DNA from 2 places in the Citrobacter sp. VF227 genome. Region 2 is predicted to be linked to the other one. Evidence: predicted binding sites of a transcription regulator. Region 2 holds the regulator's gene; the other holds the start of a gene.
What was found. Region 2 encodes CRP, which controls carbon source genes, mostly activating them, when cyclic AMP is high. Its sites were predicted from a motif close to ATGTGANNNNNNTCACAT; they were not measured.
Positions count from the first base shown of each region.

Region 1: the regulator CRP is predicted to act here: its motif matches at 6,417-6,434, upstream of aaeR (HTH-type transcriptional activator AaeR).

Region 1 covers NZ_JBRFVF010000006.1:211,884-221,720, forward strand. The annotation lists gene degS (outer membrane-stress sensor serine endopeptidase DegS) at 1-148, shown strand, start outside; gene mdh (malate dehydrogenase) at 205-1,140, opposite strand; gene argR (transcriptional regulator ArgR) at 1,577-2,047, shown strand; gene yhcN (peroxide/acid stress response protein YhcN) at 2,423-2,689, shown strand; gene ACU8YC_RS18780 (barstar family protein) at 2,747-3,025, opposite strand; gene aaeB (p-hydroxybenzoic acid efflux pump subunit AaeB) at 3,151-5,118, opposite strand; gene aaeA (p-hydroxybenzoic acid efflux pump subunit AaeA) at 5,124-6,056, opposite strand; gene aaeX (p-hydroxybenzoic acid efflux pump operon protein AaeX) at 6,064-6,267, opposite strand; gene aaeR (HTH-type transcriptional activator AaeR) at 6,452-7,381, shown strand; gene tldD (metalloprotease TldD) at 7,441-8,886, opposite strand; gene yhdP (AsmA2 domain-containing protein YhdP) at 8,962-9,837, opposite strand, start outside.
Region 2 covers NZ_JBRFVF010000005.1:13,702-23,538, forward strand. The annotation lists gene ACU8YC_RS16395 (phosphoribulokinase) at 27-896, shown strand; gene ACU8YC_RS16400 (OsmC family protein) at 990-1,397, opposite strand; gene crp (cAMP-activated global transcriptional regulator CRP) at 1,704-2,336, shown strand; gene ACU8YC_RS16410 (YccS/YhfK family putative transporter) at 2,388-4,475, shown strand; gene argD (bifunctional acetylornithine/succinyldiaminopimelate transaminase) at 4,518-5,735, opposite strand; gene pabA (aminodeoxychorismate synthase component 2) at 5,821-6,384, opposite strand; gene ACU8YC_RS16425 (putative adenosine monophosphate-protein transferase Fic) at 6,416-7,018, opposite strand; gene ACU8YC_RS16430 (YhfG family protein) at 7,008-7,175, opposite strand; gene ppiA (peptidylprolyl isomerase A) at 7,282-7,854, opposite strand; gene tsgA (MFS transporter TsgA) at 8,119-9,300, shown strand; gene nirB (NADPH-nitrite reductase large subunit) at 9,572-9,837, shown strand, end outside.

The DNA.
Region 1 (9,837 bases), on a different contig from region 2:
CAATAATAAGCCAGCGGTGTCAGCGCTGGAAACAATGGATCAGGTGGCAGAGATTCGCCCAGGCTCGGTTATCTCCGTGGTCGTGATGCGCGATGATAAGCAGTTGACGCTGCAGGTCACGATTCAGGAATATCCGGCAACCAACTAACGCGGATATAAAAAAACCGGAGCCAGTGCTCCGGTTTTTTACTTTCTGGCAGTTCGTTATTTAACGAACTCTTCGCCCAGAGTGATATCTTTCTTCAGCGTATCCAGCATACCTTCCAGCGCAGCTTGCTCAAACGCGCTCAGCTTGCCGATAGACTGACGTTCTTCTACGCCGTTTTTGCCCAGCAGCAGCGGCTGAGAGAAGAAGCGAGCATACTGGCCGTCGCCTTCAACGTAAGCACATTCAACCACACCTTTTTCGCCGCTCAGTGCGCGAACCAGTGACAGGCCAAAACGTGCTGCAGCCTGACCCATAGACAGGGTTGCAGATCCGCCACCAGCTTTAGCTTCCACAACTTCAGTACCCGCATTCTGGATACGTTTGGTCAGGTCAGCCGCTTCTTGCTCGGTGAAGCTTACGCCAGGAATTTGTGACAGCAGCGGCAGAATGGTCACGCCAGAGTGGCCGCCAATAACCGGGACTTCAACGTCGCCTGGCTGCTTGCCTTTCAGTTCCGCCACAAAGGTGTTGGAGCGGATAATGTCCAGCGTGGTCACGCCAAACAGTTTGTTCTTATCGTATACGCCTGCTTTTTTCAGTACTTCTGCAGCGATAGCAACCGTCGTGTTAACCGGGTTGGTGATGATACCGATACACGCTTTCGGACAGGTTTTAGCAACCTGCTGCACCAGGTTCTTCACAATACCGGCGTTAACGTTGAACAGGTCGGAACGATCCATACCCGGTTTACGTGCGACGCCAGCGGAGATCAGCACCACATCAGCACCTTCCAGTGCAGGGGTAGCGTCTTCGCCGCTAAAGCCTTTGATTTTCACAGCAGTAGGGATATGGCTCAAATCAACGGCCACACCAGGCGTTACTGGAGCGATGTCGTACAGGGAGAGTTCTGAACCTGAAGGCAGTTGGGTTTTTAACAGTAATGCTAGCGCCTGACCGATACCACCAGCAGCGCCGAGGACTGCAACTTTCATCCTAAACTCCTTATTATATTGATAAGCAAAGTGTCTATTGCTCCGCGGCGGCGACCTTAATTCACAAATCCAACGAATACAACAACCACGCGTCAAGAATGCGTAGTCACGCAAATTTGGCTTTTATGCATTTAACTTACGTAAAATAAAACCTAAGTTACGTAATTCAAAACCACCCGCACAGTAGAGCAACTTTCCAACAGGTGCTGACAATATACCCTACCCACCTCTCAAAACAACATCAATTTGATAACATTTAATTTACTTTTAACCTTATTTGCGAGCCGTGACACAGGCATGTTTCTTGATAACGAAATTTGATAAAATTCCGCTCTTTCATAACATTATTTCAGCCTTGAACAAGGCAGACCGTTTGCATAAAAATTCATCTGTATGCACAATAATGTTGTTTCTACTGCCATATTACGGGTGACTTATGCGAAGCTCGGCAAAACAAGAAGAATTAGTCAAGGCGTTTAAAGCGCTGCTTAAAGAAGAAAAGTTCAGCTCTCAGGGCGAAATTGTCCTGGCGTTGCAGGATCAGGGCTTTGATAATATCAATCAGTCCAAGGTTTCTCGCATGCTGACCAAGTTCGGCGCCGTGCGTACACGCAATGCGAAAATGGAAATGGTTTACTGCCTGCCAGCAGAGTTAGGGGTACCGACAACCTCCAGCCCGCTAAAAAATCTGGTACTGGATATAGACTACAACGATGCGGTCGTGGTTATTCATACCAGCCCCGGCGCTGCTCAGTTGATTGCACGTCTGCTGGACTCATTGGGGAAAGCGGAAGGTATTCTGGGTACGATTGCCGGTGACGATACTATCTTCACCACCCCAGCGAAGGGATTTACGGTAAAAGATTTGTACGAAGCCATTCTGGAACTGTTCGAACAAGAACTATAGTGCCTCCTCCCCGTCGCCTCGCGACGGGGAAAAAACTCTGTTTTCTCCCTCTTCCCTCTATTTTCCACTACAACTCGTTTAACAAATGGTGCGTTTAACCATCAAAAACCATTCACGTAGTGAATACGAATACTTTAAAACGCACATTTTGCAAAAATTCATATCATTATGATTTGATTGAATTTATTTATTTAAAGATGTCAAAAACACTCTTTTTAATTCCATTTGATTATAAAAAAACCATTTCTTAACACCAAATACCAGCAGAAACAATTAGCGTGGTATTAATTTATCAGGTTATTAGTGTATACTTGATTTTGTGATGAGGGTCACGAAACGCAGACCCCTATAAAAGAATTCGACGAGGTAAAAATCATGAAAATCAAAACGACTATTGCAACCTTAAGCCTTCTTTCTGTTCTCTCTTTCGGTGCAAGCGCCGCGGTTACTCAGGTGAACTCACAAGAAGCACAGAACCTGCAATCCATGGGTAGCATCTCCGTATCTCAGATCGGTAGCTCACCAATGGATATGCGTCAGGCCATCGCTGCTAAAGCTGAAAAAGCAGGTGCCAGCAGCTATCGCGTTACCGAGCTCCGTGAAGGCGCTCACTGGCATGCTACTGCAGAACTCTACAAATAAACCCTCGTCGTCTCAGTCCGACGACTTGCCCCCGCCTGCCGGGGGCTTTTTTATGCCTTATATTGAATGCCGAACATTAAAGCGCAACTGCCCTTCCAGCTCTTCTTCCGCTTCATCGAACAGTAAAATCAGCGCACCATATCGTCTGCGTAGCTTGTCCGGCAAATGAACAAATTCAATCTCCAGCGGCAACGGTAAGACTTCCCCGATAACCACCTCCCACAAAGAATCTAAATCAACCACCTTTTCCCTGGCGAGACCGAACGTGCGCGTAAACTCGCGATAGAAATCACCCTGGTCTTCTATCTCGTCAAAATCAAATGTATAGATGTTCATCTATAGCCACCATCCCGACGCCAGTCACTGTCACTCTACGAACCAATAATATGCAGAGACTTCCTGCATTTTCAGGTAAGTATAGCCATAAAAAAACCGACGTTTTTATCGTCGGTTTCTCACATTCAATTGCTGGTCAGCGCATGTTGATACTTATGTAGCATCCCACTGAGTCGTTTTACCGGCTCGGTAACCTGCGGTGGTGCTTGCCAAATGATTAATTTCTCCTGGTAGATCTCAAGCTCTTCCAGCAACTGACTAAAGTAACGTCGCCGCTTGTCGTCGTTTCCTGCAGAAATCACGTGATCGGCAGTGCGGCGAAGCTGGCGATGGAATGCGGAGAGATCCTCGTTTACCGGTACCGGCGCATCGCGCAGGCGCTGATGCGCGATGATCATGGTCAGCGCCAGGCGAAACTTCGCCAGGTCGCCGGGAAATTTGTTCATTAGCAAAAACAGCTGCTGATAAAGCGCCGGAAGATGGTTTTCTTTTCGACGAACCACGTTGGTGGTCATCGCAGAAACCGCCGCCGAGACAAACTGGTTGAGCAACACGCGGCCCGTTCTGTCACGAGAGTTATCACGCACCAACATAATGACGATAAATGCCAGTACACAACCAACAATCTGCCCCAGAGCACTGTCAAGAAACTGGCTAAAGTGGAACGTCATCGGGTTATCCAGCACGATGATATTAATCGTGCTGGCCAGCGCCCCCATCGATCCCAATCGTCTTTTCTGTACCTCGATCCCCAGAAAGAAACCCAGCACCGCCAGGCTCAGACACAGCAACAACATACTTTGCTGGGTATTAGGGATAATCACCAGGAAATAGAGTGCCCCGAGCGGTAACGCCGCCAATGTGCCGTATATAAAGTCTATCGCCACCATACGCGGGTTAGGCAAACGCATTGCCAGCGAGGTAACAACCGCAATCATCACCATTGCACCGCTGCCGGATGTCCAACCGGTCCACAGCCAGAATAAGGTTCCCAGCACACATGAAAGTGTGGTGCGCCAGAAATTAACCATCGCATGGTGACGCTCGGCAGATTCCACTTTCACCACCGGTTCACCTTGCAGGATCTCTTCTTCGATAGCGCTAATTTTGGTGTTGCTGACAACTCCACGTTTAAGTAACAAATAGCGTGTTGCCGCCCCAGCCCAGGTGTAAATTGTGACAGGTGTGTCACGTTCTCCGGTCCAGGCAATCACCCTACGCATCCGCTTCAACTGTTTATGGACATCCTGTACCGTTTCAACCGGCGTATCGAACAACTCACGGAAGGTATCGGTGATCAATTCTGGTCGGGTGTTCTGAATTAGATAGGTTTCGCAGGACTGCGTGATGAGCGTGAGCGACAACGTATTCAATGCCTTGAGTCTGCGGTTAGCCCGCACCCAGCGCGAGGACTCCATATTCAGGTTACTACGCATCCCTTCCAGCGCCGCCGTTCGCCTGACTAAATCTCCCCAGGCTTTGTCCACTTCCTCACTGTCGCCATGCTTAATGCACAGCTGCATAAGCTGATATTGCGCTACCAGCAGGCTATCCAGTTCGACATCAATTTCCTGTTTCACCGAACGGGGCGAAAAGAGCAGGTCAGCAACAATGGCACAGACAATGCCCATCACAATTTCACTACAGCGTTCGAGCGCAAATTGCGGCGTCAGCAGCGGTTCAGCCTGAATAGTAATGACGATGATCAGCGCCGTATAGCCTGAAAGCCCCCAGGCATAGGAGTTTTCGATCTTCACTAACGATGAGATCCAGGTACAAAAACCGGCCCAAACACAACACACCAGGATCATCAATAGCGGGGCGCGGATCATGCTGATGATAATGATCAGTGCGGCAATACAGCCGATAAATGTCCCGACAATACGCAGCATGCCGCGATAGCGGATAGCACCTGAATAAGGTTCTCCACCAGCGGCAAAGGCCGGACCTGCCGCCACAATGGCCGCGGTCAGCACCGCCCAGCGCGGGGTCTCAAGCTGGAAATGAAAGCCAACGAACAGCGCCAGTACAATCGCGCAGGCCAGTTTTACCGCAAAGCGGATATGCTGATTGGCAATGGAGAAAATACCCATCGCGATTAACCAAATTCGCGCAGGCGGTGCGCCATTTTACGGAAGAAAGATTCCTGACTGGCATCGCGATCCTGCTTGCCGGTAATGACGACGGTCGCGGTCGTCCCGGCAGGCCACAAGGTTCCCTGCTGCTCATCAAGGCGAATTCGCACCGGCACACGCTGCGCCAGACGCACCCATTCAAGATTGGAATCAATGGTCGCCATACCCTTGGCGTCCCGCGTGCTGCTGGCATTCGTTACGCCAGCCGCCACACTATCAACAGTCCCCTTCAGCACATTATTACTGCCAAGCGGGGTGATTTCAGCGCGATACCCAGGACGAACGCCTTCCAGTTTGGTTTCTTCCATATACGCCAGCACATAGAAAGAATGCTGTTTGACTAACGCCACCGCCGTGGACCCGCGCGTAATAAATTCGCCGCTATAGACGTTCAGGTTAGTCACCCAGCCATCTGCTGGCGCGCGGATAACGGTACGCTCCAGATCTAATTTCGCCAGGTCGCGGGTCGCTTGTGCCTTCGCAAGCTGGTGTAATACGGTTTGCAGGACGTTGTTTGACTGATCGATCTCTTCACGAGACATGGCCTGCACGCCAAGTCGGTTACGACGACCAGCCTCCTGGCGTTTTTCCTGCGCCAGAACTTGATAATAAGCGACATCAGCTTCAGCCTGTTCAAGGGCTTTCTTATAGCGTGGCTGATCGATGGTGAACAGGATCTGATCCTTTTTCACCAGTTGGTTATCATGGATGTTAACGTTGGTAATAAGGCCCGCAACATCCGGCGCAATGGCGACAACATCGGCGCTGAAACGGGCATCACGCGTCCACGGCGACTCGGTGTAGAACACCCATGCGCGGAAAATGGCGATGAAGGCCAGAATGACCAGTATCACGGTAATGGCCGTGCGGGAGAGTTTTCTTGTTAGTGTTTTCACTTCAACCTCAAACGAACAGGCGCGTTGTTAAGTAGAACAGACAGCAATACAGCGCGGTGTTAAACAGAGCCGGATGCCAGACAAAATCATAGATACCAGTCGGAACCAGCACCCGACGCACCAGCCAGAAAATCGCCAGTGACAAAAGTAATTCGAAAAAAATCGGTGGGAAGGACAAACCAAACACCACGATAACGGGAAACAGACTCATGTTGACCTTGGTAACGTAAGAGAGTGCAGATGATAGTTTTTCTAGCGTATGTCACCGCAGAGAAGGGCGAGGATGAGCCAGGCGAGAGCGACATAGCCGTTATTTGAATAATAATATATTAACGTAACTGTTATGCTGTTATCTATATTATGTGATCTAAATCACTTTTAAGTCAGAGTGAACAATGGAACGATTAAAACGTATGTCGGTGTTCGCCAAAGTTGTCGAACTGGGCTCCTTCACCGCCGCCGCAAGACAGCTACAAATGAGCGTTTCATCAATAAGCCAGACGGTCTCCAAACTGGAAGATGAGTTACAGGTCAAGCTGCTAAACCGCAGTACGCGCAGCATTGGGCTAACTGAAGCCGGTAAAATTTATTATCAGGGCTGCCGCCGGATGCTGCACGAAGCACAGGATGTTCACGAGCAACTTTATGCCTTTAACAACACGCCTATCGGTACCCTGCGCATTGGCTGCTCTTCAACTATGGCACAAAATGTCCTCGCCGGGTTGACCGCCACGATGCTGAAAGAGTATCCGGGATTGACGGTAAATCTGGTAACCGGCATTCCGGCCCCGGATTTAATCGCGGATGGCCTGGACGTAGTTATCCGCGTCGGCGCGTTGCAGGACTCCAGCCTGTTTTCACGCCGTTTGGGAGCTATGCCGATGGTGGTCTGCGCCGCGAAAAGCTATCTCGCGCAGTTTGGCGCCCCGGAGAAACCCGCCGATCTCAGCAACCACTCGTGGCTGGAATACAGCGTGCGCCCGGATAATGAATTCGAGCTTATCGCTCCGGAGGGCATCTCCACCCGCCTGATCCCAGAGGGGCGCTTCGTGACTAACGATCCGATGACGCTGGTACGCTGGCTGGCCGCAGGCACGGGCATTGCCTATGTACCGCTGATGTGGGTGATCAATGAGATCAATCGTGGCGAAGTGGAGATCCTGCTTCCCCGCTACCAGTCGGATCCGCGTCCGGTCTACGCGCTGTATACCGAAAAAGACAAATTGCCACTCAAGGTGCAGGTAGTGATTAACTATCTGACAGACTATTTTGTCGATGTGGCGAAGCTATTCCAGGGAATGTACGGTCGGGGAAAAGAGAAGTGATGATATGCCCGATAGCGCTAGCGCTTATCGGGCAAAAATACCCTTTAAATTACAGTTTCTCAGGCAGTACCGCCCACGGTCAGGTTATCCACCTTCAGCGTCGGCTGACCCACGCCCACAGGCAGACTCTGTCCTTCTTTACCGCAAACGCCAACTCCGTTATCCAGTCTCAGGTCGTTACCCACCATCGAAATCTGCTGCATCGCTTCGATACCGGAGCCAATTAACGTTGCGCCTTTCACCGGTTTGGTCACTTTACCGTTCTCAATCAGATACGCTTCGGACGTCGAGAATACAAATTTCCCGGAGGTGATATCCACCTGGCCGCCGCCGAAGTTAGGTGCATAAATACCGTATTCAACGGATTCGATGATTTCCTGCGGCGTGGATTTCCCCGGCAGCATATAGGTGTTAGTCATACGCGGCATCGGCAGGTGCGCGTAAGATTCACGGCGACCATTACCCGTTGGCGCGACTCCCATCAGGCGCGCATTGAGTTTGTCCTGCATATAGCCTTTCAGAATGCCATTTTCGATCAGCACGTTGTACTGACCCGGCGTACCTTCGTCATCGATAGCCACGGAACCACGACGGTCCGCCATTGTGCCGTCATCCACCACGGTACACAATTCTGACGCCACCAGTTCACCCATGTGACCGCTGAATACTGATGTGCCACGGCGGTTAAAGTCACCTTCCAGACCATGACCGACCGCTTCATGCAGCAGGACGCCAGGCCAGCCAGCGCCGAGCACCACCGGCAACGTACCGGCAGGCGCGGCCACCGCAGAGAGGTTAACCAACGCCATGCGTACGGCCTCTTTCGCCCATGCGTCAGCACGGACTTCGCCATCGAGATCGGCAAGGAAATAGTCATAGCCAAAACGCCCGCCGCCACCGCTGGCGCCGCGTTCACGCTTGCCATCCTCTTCAACCTGTACGCTTACCGACAAACGCACCAACGGACGGACGTCAGCGGCCAGCGTACCGTCGGTCGCCGCCACCAGAATCAGTTCATAAACACCAGTCAGACTGGCGGTCACTTCCTGAACGCGCTTGTCTGCGGCACGCGCCACGTTGTCTACGCGGCGCAGAATATCCAGCTTCTCTTCACGGCTCATGCTCTGCAGGGGATCAACTGAGGTATAAAGCGCCTGGTGCTCCACCGCCCCCAGCGTTTTTACTTTGCCATCACCGTTGTCACGCACGATGGTACGAGCGGCATGAGCACTTTGTTCCAGCGCCAGCAGGCTAATCTGGTCTGCATAGGCAAACCCTGTTTTTTCGCCGCTGATGGCTCGCACGCCAACGCCCTGATCGATATTGTAAGAACCATCTTTAATGATGCGGTCTTCTAAAACCCAGGATTCGTGATAGCTCGACTGAAAATAGAGATCGCCGTAATCAAGGCGGCGTTCGGCCAGTTGGCCCAGGATGGCAAACAGATCCTGATGTTTCAGGCCATTCGCCGCTAGCAATTGTTCACTTACCAGGTTCAGACTCATCGTTTTGCTACTCATTAGTTACTGCGGTAGAAGATCTATGTAGTGAGATTGGGGCAATTACTCGCCCCCGTCAAATCATTGCTGGCTTTCTTTGCGCGGCTGACGCAGAACTTCGTTGATCTGTGGCTTATCGATCGGACCAGTGATGCGATAGCGCAGAATCGACACTTTGCTCCACAGCGGTCCCAATACCTTACTGGCAGCAAACACCGCCGCACCAACAATCGGGTTGACGGCAAACGCAGCGGCAACCCCTACGGTGGCAGAAATCTCTGGCGCGACCACCGCTTCCATATTCAACTCCCGGCGTACCAGGTTCACCGAGCCTTTCATCGCAATATCGGCTTCCAGACCGTCCACCAGCGTATCATCAGTATGCATCACGCCATCTTTGATCCACGCCGTGCTGCGAATCGAGTCGAAATAGAAGCCTTCGCTGAAGGTATCGCTGAAATCAAAGCGCAGTTTACGCAGCAACGCATCAAAGCTTAACAGGCGTAACAGTTGTCCCGCATGACCGGTACTGAGTTCTGTAAGCTCACCTTTGCCCAGGCGGGTACGCAAAATACCATTCAGCGAAGCTAAATCTGGATCCCACGGCGGGTTACGCCAGTGCAGATCGTACTCAACGTTGAACGAAGAGTTGCGAATCGGGGTCGATACGCCAAAGAAGTTGGCCGCGGAGTCAATTTTATTGCCACTCAGTTTACCCTTCAGCGACGTCCGCTCCTTGCCCGGCGCATTCACCCACACGCCGTCGGTGGTCAGTCTGGCAAAACCGGTATCCAACAGGCCGTTACTCAAGGTGAGCGTGTCGCCTTTAATCGCGACATCGGCGTCAATGCGACCGTATTTCTGTCCCCACATCCAGCACTCGGCACAGCGTAGTTGAAGATCCGGCCAGCCACGGAAGCTGACGTTGTCGATGGTGGAAAACGGCGAAGCGGGCGT
Region 2 (9,837 bases):
AATTACAACCATTTCATGGAGTTGTTATGTCTGCCAAACATCCGGTGATTGCGGTAACAGGATCCAGCGGCGCGGGGACCACCACCACCAGCCTCGCGTTTCGTAAAATATTCGCGCAGTTAAATCTGCGCGCCGCCGAGGTGGAAGGCGACAGTTTTCATCGCTATACCCGCCCGGAAATGGACATGGCGATTCGCAAAGCGCGCGATGCCGGGCGGCATATCAGCTATTTCGGCCCCGAAGCTAACGACTTCGGTCTGCTGGAGCAAACCTTCATTGAATACGGTCAGACGGGCAAAGGTCAGTCGCGTAAATATCTGCACACCTACGATGAGGCCGTACCGTGGAATCAGGTTCCGGGGACATTTACGCCCTGGCAGCCGCTGCCTGAACCGACGGATGTCCTGTTCTATGAGGGACTTCACGGCGGCGTTGTCACCCCGCAGCAAAATGTGGCCCGGCATGTCGATCTGTTGGTTGGTGTGGTGCCGATCGTGAACCTGGAGTGGATCCAGAAGCTGACCCGCGATACCAGCGAGCGTGGACACTCGCGTGAAGCGGTGATGGACTCGGTGGTGCGTTCAATGGACGATTATATCAATTACATCACGCCGCAGTTTTCTCGTACGCATATCAACTTTCAGCGCGTACCGACTGTAGATACCTCTAACCCCTTTGCCGCCAAGAGTATTCCGTCACTCGATGAAAGCTTTGTCGTGATTCATTTTCGTAATCTGGAAGGGATCGATTTCCCATGGCTACTGGCCATGCTGCAGGGCTCATTCATTTCTCATATCAATACATTGGTTGTTCCGGGCGGGAAAATGGGTCTGGCGATGGAATTGATTATGCTGCCGCTAGTCCAGCGACTGATGGAAGGTAAAAAGATAGAGTAAGGTGTTTTTTTGCCGGATGGCGGATAATGCCTTATCCGGCCTACGCGTTTAAATCCTGTAGGCCTGATAAGTATATCGCCATCAGGCATAACATCACGAAGCGGCAACCACTTCATAGGAGTGGGTAATGTTCACCGCCTTTTCCAGCATCAGCGCCACGGAGCAATATTTTTCCGCCGAAAGATCGACCGCGCGAGCGACGGACGCATCTTTCAGATCGTTACCCGTTACAACGAAATGCAGGTTGATGTGGGTAAACAGGCGTGGCGCTTCATCACGACGCTCGGAGGTCAGCTTCACTTCGCAGTTGGTCACATCCTGACGACCCTTTTGCAGGATCGACACCACATCAATTGCGCTGCAACCGCCCGCAGCCATTAAGACCATTTCCATCGGGCTCGGCGCTTTATCACCGGAGTTACCGTCCATCAAAATCTGGTGGCCAGAGGCGGACTCACCGAGGAAGGTTAACCCTTCAACCCACTTAACACGTGCTTGCATATTTTATTACTCCGATGCATCAATTTTCCTGACAGATTACGCGCACACAACAAATCTCGCAACGGAAGGCGACCTGCGTCATGCTGAAGCGAGACACCAGGAGACACACGGCGAAAGCTATGCTAAAACAGTCAGGATGCTACAGTAATACATTGACGTACTGCATGTATGCAGAGGACATCACATTACAGGCCGTCGCACGTATTGACAGCCCCCTTCCCAGGTAGCGGGAAGCACATTTTTGCAAACCCAGAGGCAGGTAATATTTTGGCTCTGGAGACAGCTTATAACAGAGGATAACCGCGCATGGTGCTTGGCAAACCGCAAACAGACCCGACTCTCGAATGGTTCTTGTCTCATTGCCATATTCATAAGTACCCATCGAAGAGCACGCTGATTCACCAGGGTGAAAAAGCGGAAACGTTGTACTACATCGTTAAAGGCTCAGTGGCAGTGCTGATCAAAGATGAAGAAGGGAAAGAAATGATCCTTTCTTATCTGAATCAGGGCGATTTTATTGGTGAATTAGGCCTCTTCGAAGAAGGTCAGGAACGCAGCGCCTGGGTCCGTGCTAAAACTGCATGTGAAGTCGCTGAGATTTCGTACAAAAAATTTCGCCAATTAATCCAGGTCAATCCAGATATTCTGATGCGCCTGTCCTCTCAGATGGCTCGCCGTCTGCAGGTCACGTCTGAAAAAGTTGGCAACCTTGCCTTCCTCGACGTTACCGGTCGTATCGCGCAGACTCTGCTGAATCTGGCGAAACAGCCTGACGCGATGACCCACCCGGACGGCATGCAGATTAAAATCACCCGCCAGGAAATCGGCCAGATCGTTGGCTGTTCCCGTGAGACCGTTGGTCGTATTCTGAAGATGCTGGAAGATCAGAATCTGATCTCCGCACACGGTAAGACCATCGTCGTCTACGGCACACGTTAACCCCATCGAAGTGGCGCGTTACCCCGTAATGCGCCACTTTTGTTTGCACCGATGTGGCGAAGACTGATATATCACCCTGAGATCAACTACGCACTACGACAGACGCTGGTGCTATGTTTACCTGTGGCCGTCGGTCTGATCATCGGGCAGCTTCATCTGGGGCTCCTCTTCTCCCTCGTCCCTGCCTGCTGCAATATTGCCGGTCTTGATACCCCGCATAAGCGCTTTTTCAAACGCTTAGTGATTGGTGCGTCTTTGTTTGCCGGATGCAGTCTGATCATGCAGATACTGCTGGCACAGACTATACCGCTGCCGCTGATCCTCACTGGCCTGACGCTGATTCTTGGTGTAACCGCTGAATTAGGCCCTCTGCATGCACGACTACTACCTGCCTCGCTTATCGCGGCAATTTTCACGCTCAGCCTGGCCGGGAACATGCCCGTCTGGGAGCCACTGCTGATCTACGCGTTGGGTACATTGTGGTACGGCCTGTTCAACTGGTTCTGGTTCTGGATGTGGCGTGAGCAGCCGCTGCGTGAGTCGCTCAGCTTGTTGTATCGTGAATTAGCCGATTACTGTGAGGCCAAATACAGCCTCCTGACTCAGCATGCCGATCCGGAAAAAGCGCTACCCCCCCTGCTTGTGCGCCAACAAAAAGCGGTAGATTTGATTACCCAGTGCTATCAGCAAATGCATATGCTGTCGGCACATCGCAACAACGATTATAAGCGCCTGCTACGTGCCTTTCAGGAGGCGCTCGATTTACAGGAACATATTTCCGTCAGCCTCCACCAGCCGGAAGAGGTGCAAAAGCTGGTCGAACGTAGCCACGCCGAACAGGTGATCCGCTGGAACGCGCGCACCGTCGCCGAACGCCTTCGCGTTCTGGCCGATGACATTTTGTATCACCGCTTGCCAACACGTTTTTCAATGGATAAACAAATTGGCACGCTGGAGAAAATTGCCAACCAACATCCGGACAATCCGGTAGGACAATTTTGTTACTGGCACTTCAGCCGTATTGCCCGCGTGCTACGCACCCAGCGCCCACTGTATGCCCGGGATTTAATGGCTGACAAGCAGCGTCGGCTGCCGCTGATCCCTGCCCTGAAAAGCTATCTGTCGTTGAAATCCCCGGCGCTGCGTAATGCCGGACGCATCAGCGTCATGTTGAGCATTGCCAGCCTGATGGGCAGCGCCTTACACCTGCCAAAACCCTATTGGATTTTGATGACAATCCTGTTCGTCACGCAAAATGGCTACGGGGCGACCCGGGTACGTATTTTACACCGTTCAGTAGGGACGCTCGTTGGCCTGGTGATCGCTGGCGTCACACTGCACTTTCATATTCAGGAGAGTTACACGCTGGCAGGCATGCTGCTGATAACCCTGGTGAGTTATCTGACCATCCGTAAAAACTACGGCTGGGCTACCGTCGGCTTTACGGTCACCGCGGTATACACCCTGCAGTTGCTGACACTGAACGGGGAACAGTTTATCGTGCCGCGGTTTATCGATACGGTCACTGGTTGCCTAATCGCCTTTGGCGGGATGCTCTGGCTATGGCCGCAGTGGCAGAGCGGCCTGCTGCGTAAAAACGCCCACGATGCGTTAGAAGCCGATCAGGAAGCCATCCGCCTGATCCTTAGCAACGATCCGCAGGCCACACCGCTGGCGTATCAACGCATGCGGGTCAACCAGGCGCATAACACGTTGTTCAACTCACTTAACCAGGCGATGCAGGAGCCAGGATTCAACTCGCACTATCTGGCGGACATGAAACTGTGGGTTACGCATAGCCAGTTCATCGTCGAACACATCAACGCGATGACCACGCTGGCAAGGGAACATACGATGCTGACGCCGGATTTGGCGCAGCGGTATCTGGAGTCCTGTGAAATTGCGATCCAGCGCTGTCAGCAACGGCTGGAATATGACGGCCCAGGAAGCTCCGGCGATGTAAATATTCTCGAGGCGCCAGAGATGCTGTCCCACGGGCCTTTAAGTACCCTTGAGCAGCATCTACAGCGGATATTAGGGCATCTGAACACCATGCATACCATTTCGTCGGTAGCATGGCGTCAGCGACCGCATCACGGGATCTGGCTGAGCCGCCGGTTGCGGGATATGAAGGGTTAAGATCGACTGCCAGATGCGCTACGCTTATCCGGCCTAAGATCGTCAAGCCACCACTTTCGCCACGGCCTGCGCGAAGCGCTGCATCCCTTCATCGATATCGGTCTGCTCCACCACCAGCGACGGCGCGAAACGCATCACGTCCGGTCCGGCGTTCAGTACCATCACGCCTTCATTCGCCGCGGCGTACAAGAAATCACGCGCCCGGCCTTTAAACTGCGGCTTCAGTTCGGCGCCAATCAGCAGTCCCATACCGCGAATGTCGCTGAAAATGTCAAACTGCTGGTCAATTTTCTGCAAATGCTGAACAAACGCCTGGCGTTTGGCCTGAATACCTTCCAGCACTTCCGGCGTGTTGATGATATCAAACGCAGCTCCCGCAACCGCACAGGCCAGCGGATTACCGCCATAAGTGGAACCATGCGAGCCCACGTGGAACGCCGAGGCAATCTCCTGGGTAGTCAGTACCGCACTCACCGGGAAGCCGCCGCCGAGCGCCTTGGCACTGGTCAGGATATCCGGCGTCACGCCGTAGTGCATATAGGCAAACAGTGAGCCAGTACGCCCCATCCCGCTCTGTACTTCATCAAATACCAACAGCGCCTGGTGCTGATCACAGAGCTCACGCAAGCCTTGCAGGAATGCCGGCGTTGCCGCAGTAACGCCACCCTCGCCCTGAATAGGCTCGATCACCACCGCGCAGGTGTGATCGTCCATCACCGCTTTGACCGCATGCAGATCGTTAAACGGGACATGGATGATATCTGCCGGTTTGGGTCCAAAGCCGTCGGAATATTTCGGTTGCCCGCCAACGGATACGGTAAACAGCGAACGACCGTGAAACGCGTTGTGGAAGGCAATAATCTTGGTTTTGAACGGGCTATGGCGCACGCAGGCATAGTGGCGCGCCAGCTTAAAGGCGGTTTCGTTAGCTTCGGTACCGGAGTTCATGAACAGTACGCGCTCGGCGAAGGTCGCATCAATGAGTTTACGACCTAAGCGTAACGCCGGTTCGTTGGTGAAAACATTGCTGGTATGCCACAGGGTTTCGCCCTGGGTGGTTAACGCCTCAACCAGCGCCGGATGGCAATGCCCTAACGCGGTAACTGCAATACCGCCTGCGAAATCAACATACTCTTTACCCTGTTGATCCCACACTCGACTCCCTTTCCCTTTTACCGGGATAAACTCAGCCGGTGCATAAATCGGCAGAATCACTTCATCGAATGTCGCGCGTGTAATTGCAGTTTGTTCAGTTGCCATGTCATTACCACCCTGTTAAGCAGAAATGCTAGTGAAATTATAATCACAAAATATGAATAAAAAATCACTGAATAGCAACCACAAATCACCGGTTGAGAAAATTAGCCAGCAGCTGATGCCCCTGTTCGCTGAGAATGCTCTCCGGGTGAAACTGCACCCCCTCCATATCCCACTCCCGGTGACGAATACCCATGATCTCCTGCGTTTCACTCCAGGCGGTCACCTCAAAGCAGTCAGGAAGGGTTTCGGGAGCGACCACCAGAGAATGGTAGCGCGTTACCGTTAATGGATTGGCGAGTCCCTGAAAAACACCCTGCTCGTTATGCGAAATAGGCGACGTTTTACCGTGCATCACTCTAGCCGCCCGCACCACGGTCGCGCCAAAGGCCTGCGCCATCGCCTGGTGCCCCAGACAAACCCCCAGCAGAGGGATCTTCCCCGCGAAATAGCGAATAACATCCAGCGAAATACCGGCGTCATCCGGCGTACAAGGTCCCGGGGAAATGACGATTTTTTGCGGATTCAGCGCATCGATTTGCGACAGCGTCAGCTCGTCGTTGCGCCTGACAAGGACATCAGCCCCCAGTTCACAGAAGTATTGATACAGGTTCCAGGTAAATGAATCATAGTTATCGATAAGCAGAATCATGGCGGCTCCGGTACATAAGAACCGCGCTATTCTACTCAGTTTCCGGGACTACGCTTACCACTTTACGAAATATCACCCGCAGCGCAGACAGGTCTCCCATCGCCCCGCCCTGATTAGCCCGGTTCCATTCTTCAACCTGGATGCCATCCCAGCTCAACATATACCCGGCATGAATCGCTAACTGTTCAAAGAAAATACGCTGCGCCAGACCGCTGCCAATACGAAACGGATGCAGTACGTTGATTTCACAATAGTAGTGCGCAAGTCGGTCGACAAACTTGTCTTCCGATAACCCCACCAGCCAGGACTCGTCTTCCAGGTCCTGCATCAGCGCATTGCCCTCTTTCTCGATATAAGCGAAATGGCAAAAGCGGGTATCACCCTGGTAAATATCGACTTCTCGCAGATGTCCCGCCCAGTCAAAAATATCCTGATAGAGTTGGCGATGAATAGCGCACAGATGCGGCAAACCCCGTTTAAGCGGGCCCAATTCGATAGTGGCTGCGCGCAGCGCCGTCAACTCATAAGCGGCCTGCGCCAGACGCTGCGCCTGGTGAATACCCAGGCGGTTACGCATGACATTCAGGCCCGGATACAAGTAGGGGTCACGTCCATCACCGAATTTATCGCTCATAGTGCCTCCTCAACGCTTCAAGACGCGCCAGCGCGTCTTCAGCGCTCAGGGTAACCTGTGGAATATCCACGCCTTCCAGCCGCCGACTGGCCTGGAAATTGGCGTTTCGCCGTTGTTCCCAGACCCTGGACTTTTGTTTATCGGTGAGTTTTTTCACGTGACCTCCCTGAATGAGCCGACACTTGCCACAAGTATAAGCAGCAATTTCGGGTTACGCAGAGAAGCGAGAGAACGCGGGCAAGCATTGCCCGCGCAAAATACGATTACGGCAGGACTTTGGCAGACAGGATAACAATCGGTTTTGACGGAACATTCTGGTAAGGACCCACATCATGGGTCTGAACCTGAGAGATCTTATCCGCGACATCCATCCCTTTCACAACTTTACCGAAAACAGCGTAGCCAAAGTCGCGCTGGCCGTGATCGAGGAAAGCGTTGTCTGCAATGTTGATAAAGAACTGGCTGGTCGCGCTGTCTTTATCCGCAGTACGCGCCATGGCAATCGTGCCACGGGTGTTACGCAGTCCGTTATCGGCTTCGTTCTTGATTGGCGGGTTAGGTTTCTTCTGCTGCATCTGCTCGGTAAAACCACCGCCCTGCACCATAAAACCAGGGATCACACGGTGGAACGTGGTGTTGTTATAGAAACCACTGTTGACATAATCGACAAAGTTTTGCACTGAAACCGGGGCTTTCTGACTGTTCAGCTCCAGCTCAATGTTACCGGCAGAAGTTGTCAGCAGGACATGCGGGTCCCCTTTTGCTGCCAGTGCTGCGGGAGAGAGAGCAGAAAGGGCGAGAACAGCTGCAACAGCCGCCAGAGTCGATTTGAGCATGAGAATTCCTTAACAAGAGCAGAAATGAAGCAAGTGAATTGATTCTAAAGAGCCTTCAAGGACAAGGCCATCCCTTTACCTAATTTTACGTACCTGAAACAAATGTAACCTTACTGCTGCATCACTCAATGTGATTCATATCACATACAAAAATGTAATAAATAAAGTCATTACCAATAAATATTTAAATACATCACAAAATCGCCTAAAATCTGCCCGCTCACGGCGCAGTCAATGCGCCTTACACTTCTATACAGGCCAGTCATGACTAACAGCAATCGCATCAAGCTCACATGGATTAGCTTTCTCTCCTACGCCCTGACAGGTGCGTTGGTAATTGTCACCGGGATGGTGATGGGAAACATCGCAGACTATTTCCATTTGCCCGTTTCCAGTATGAGTAATACCTTCACCTTCCTGAATGCAGGCATTCTGATCTCTATCTTTCTGAATGCATGGTTGATGGAAATTGTGCCACTGAAAACTCAGTTGCGCTTTGGCTTTATCCTGATGGTCCTGGCTGTCGCCGGACTGATGCTCAGCCATAGCCTGGCCTTGTTCTCTGCTGCCATGTTTGTACTGGGTGTGGTGAGTGGTATCACCATGTCGATTGGTACATTCCTGGTGACCCAGATGTACGAAGGTCGCCAGCGCGGTTCCCGCCTGCTGTTTACTGACTCATTCTTCAGCATGGCGGGGATGATTTTCCCGATGGTAGCAGCGTATCTGTTAGCACGCAGTATTGAATGGTATTGGGTCTATGCCTGCATCGGCCTGGTCTACGTCGCCATTTTCCTGCTGACCTTTGGCTGCGAATTCCCGGCGCTGGGTAAACACGCGCAACAACCGGACGCCCCGGTAGTGAAAGAAAAATGGGGTATTGGCGTGCTGTTCCTGGCGATCGCCGCGCTATGTTACATCCTCGGTCAGTTGGGCTTTATCTCCTGGGTACCGGAATACGCCAAAAGTCTGGGAATGAGCCTGAACGATGCGGGTAAACTGGTCAGCGATTTCTGGATGTCTTACATGGTTGGTATGTGGGCATTTAGCTTTATCCTGCGATTCTTCGATCTGCAGCGCATCCTGACTGTACTGGCAGGTCTGGCCACCGTTCTGATGTATCTGTTCATCACCGGTACGCCGGAACATATGCCGTGGTTCATCCTGACGCTGGGCTTCTTCTCCAGCGCGATTTATACCACCATTATTACCCTCGGCTCACAGCAGACGAAGGTCGCCTCACCAAAACTGGTTAACTTCGTTCTGACCTGTGGCACCATCGGTACAATGCTCACCTTCGTGGTCACCGGTCCTATTGTGGCGCACAGCGGCCCGCTGGCGGCATTGCAGACGGCTAACGGTTTGTATGCTGTTGTATTCGTGATGTGCTTTATTCTTGGGTTCGTCACGCGTCATCGCCAGCATAACGCGCCAGTCACGCATTAATCTCAACGCCGGATAGTATCTGCGCTGTCCGGCACATTCTCGCCCCCTCTTCCTTTCGCTGGTCATGTAGGCCAACTCTTACAAAAACCCTTTAATTTGTATGCTTTTTATACAAACACGAAAAGCCAGTTAATTCCGTAACTTATAAAAATGCAGTTAAATCAGCCATATACCTCTTAAGGAGTATATAAAGGCGAATTTGATTTGCATCAATAAGCGGGGTTGCTGAATCGTTAAGGTAGGCGGTAATAGAAAAGAAATCGAGGCAAAAATGAGCAAAGTCAGACTCGCTATTATCGGTAATGGTATGGTCGGCCATCGCTTTATTGAGGATCTTCTTGATAAATCCGACGCTGCCAATTTTGATATTACCGTCTTCTGTGAAGAACCCCGCAAAGCGTACGACCGTGTACACCTGTCTTCCTACTTCTCCCACCACACCGCCGAAGAGCTTTCTCTGGTGCGTGAAGGATTCTACGAGAAGCACGGCGTTAAGGTGTTAGTGGGCGAGCGCGCAATTACTATCAACCGCCAGGA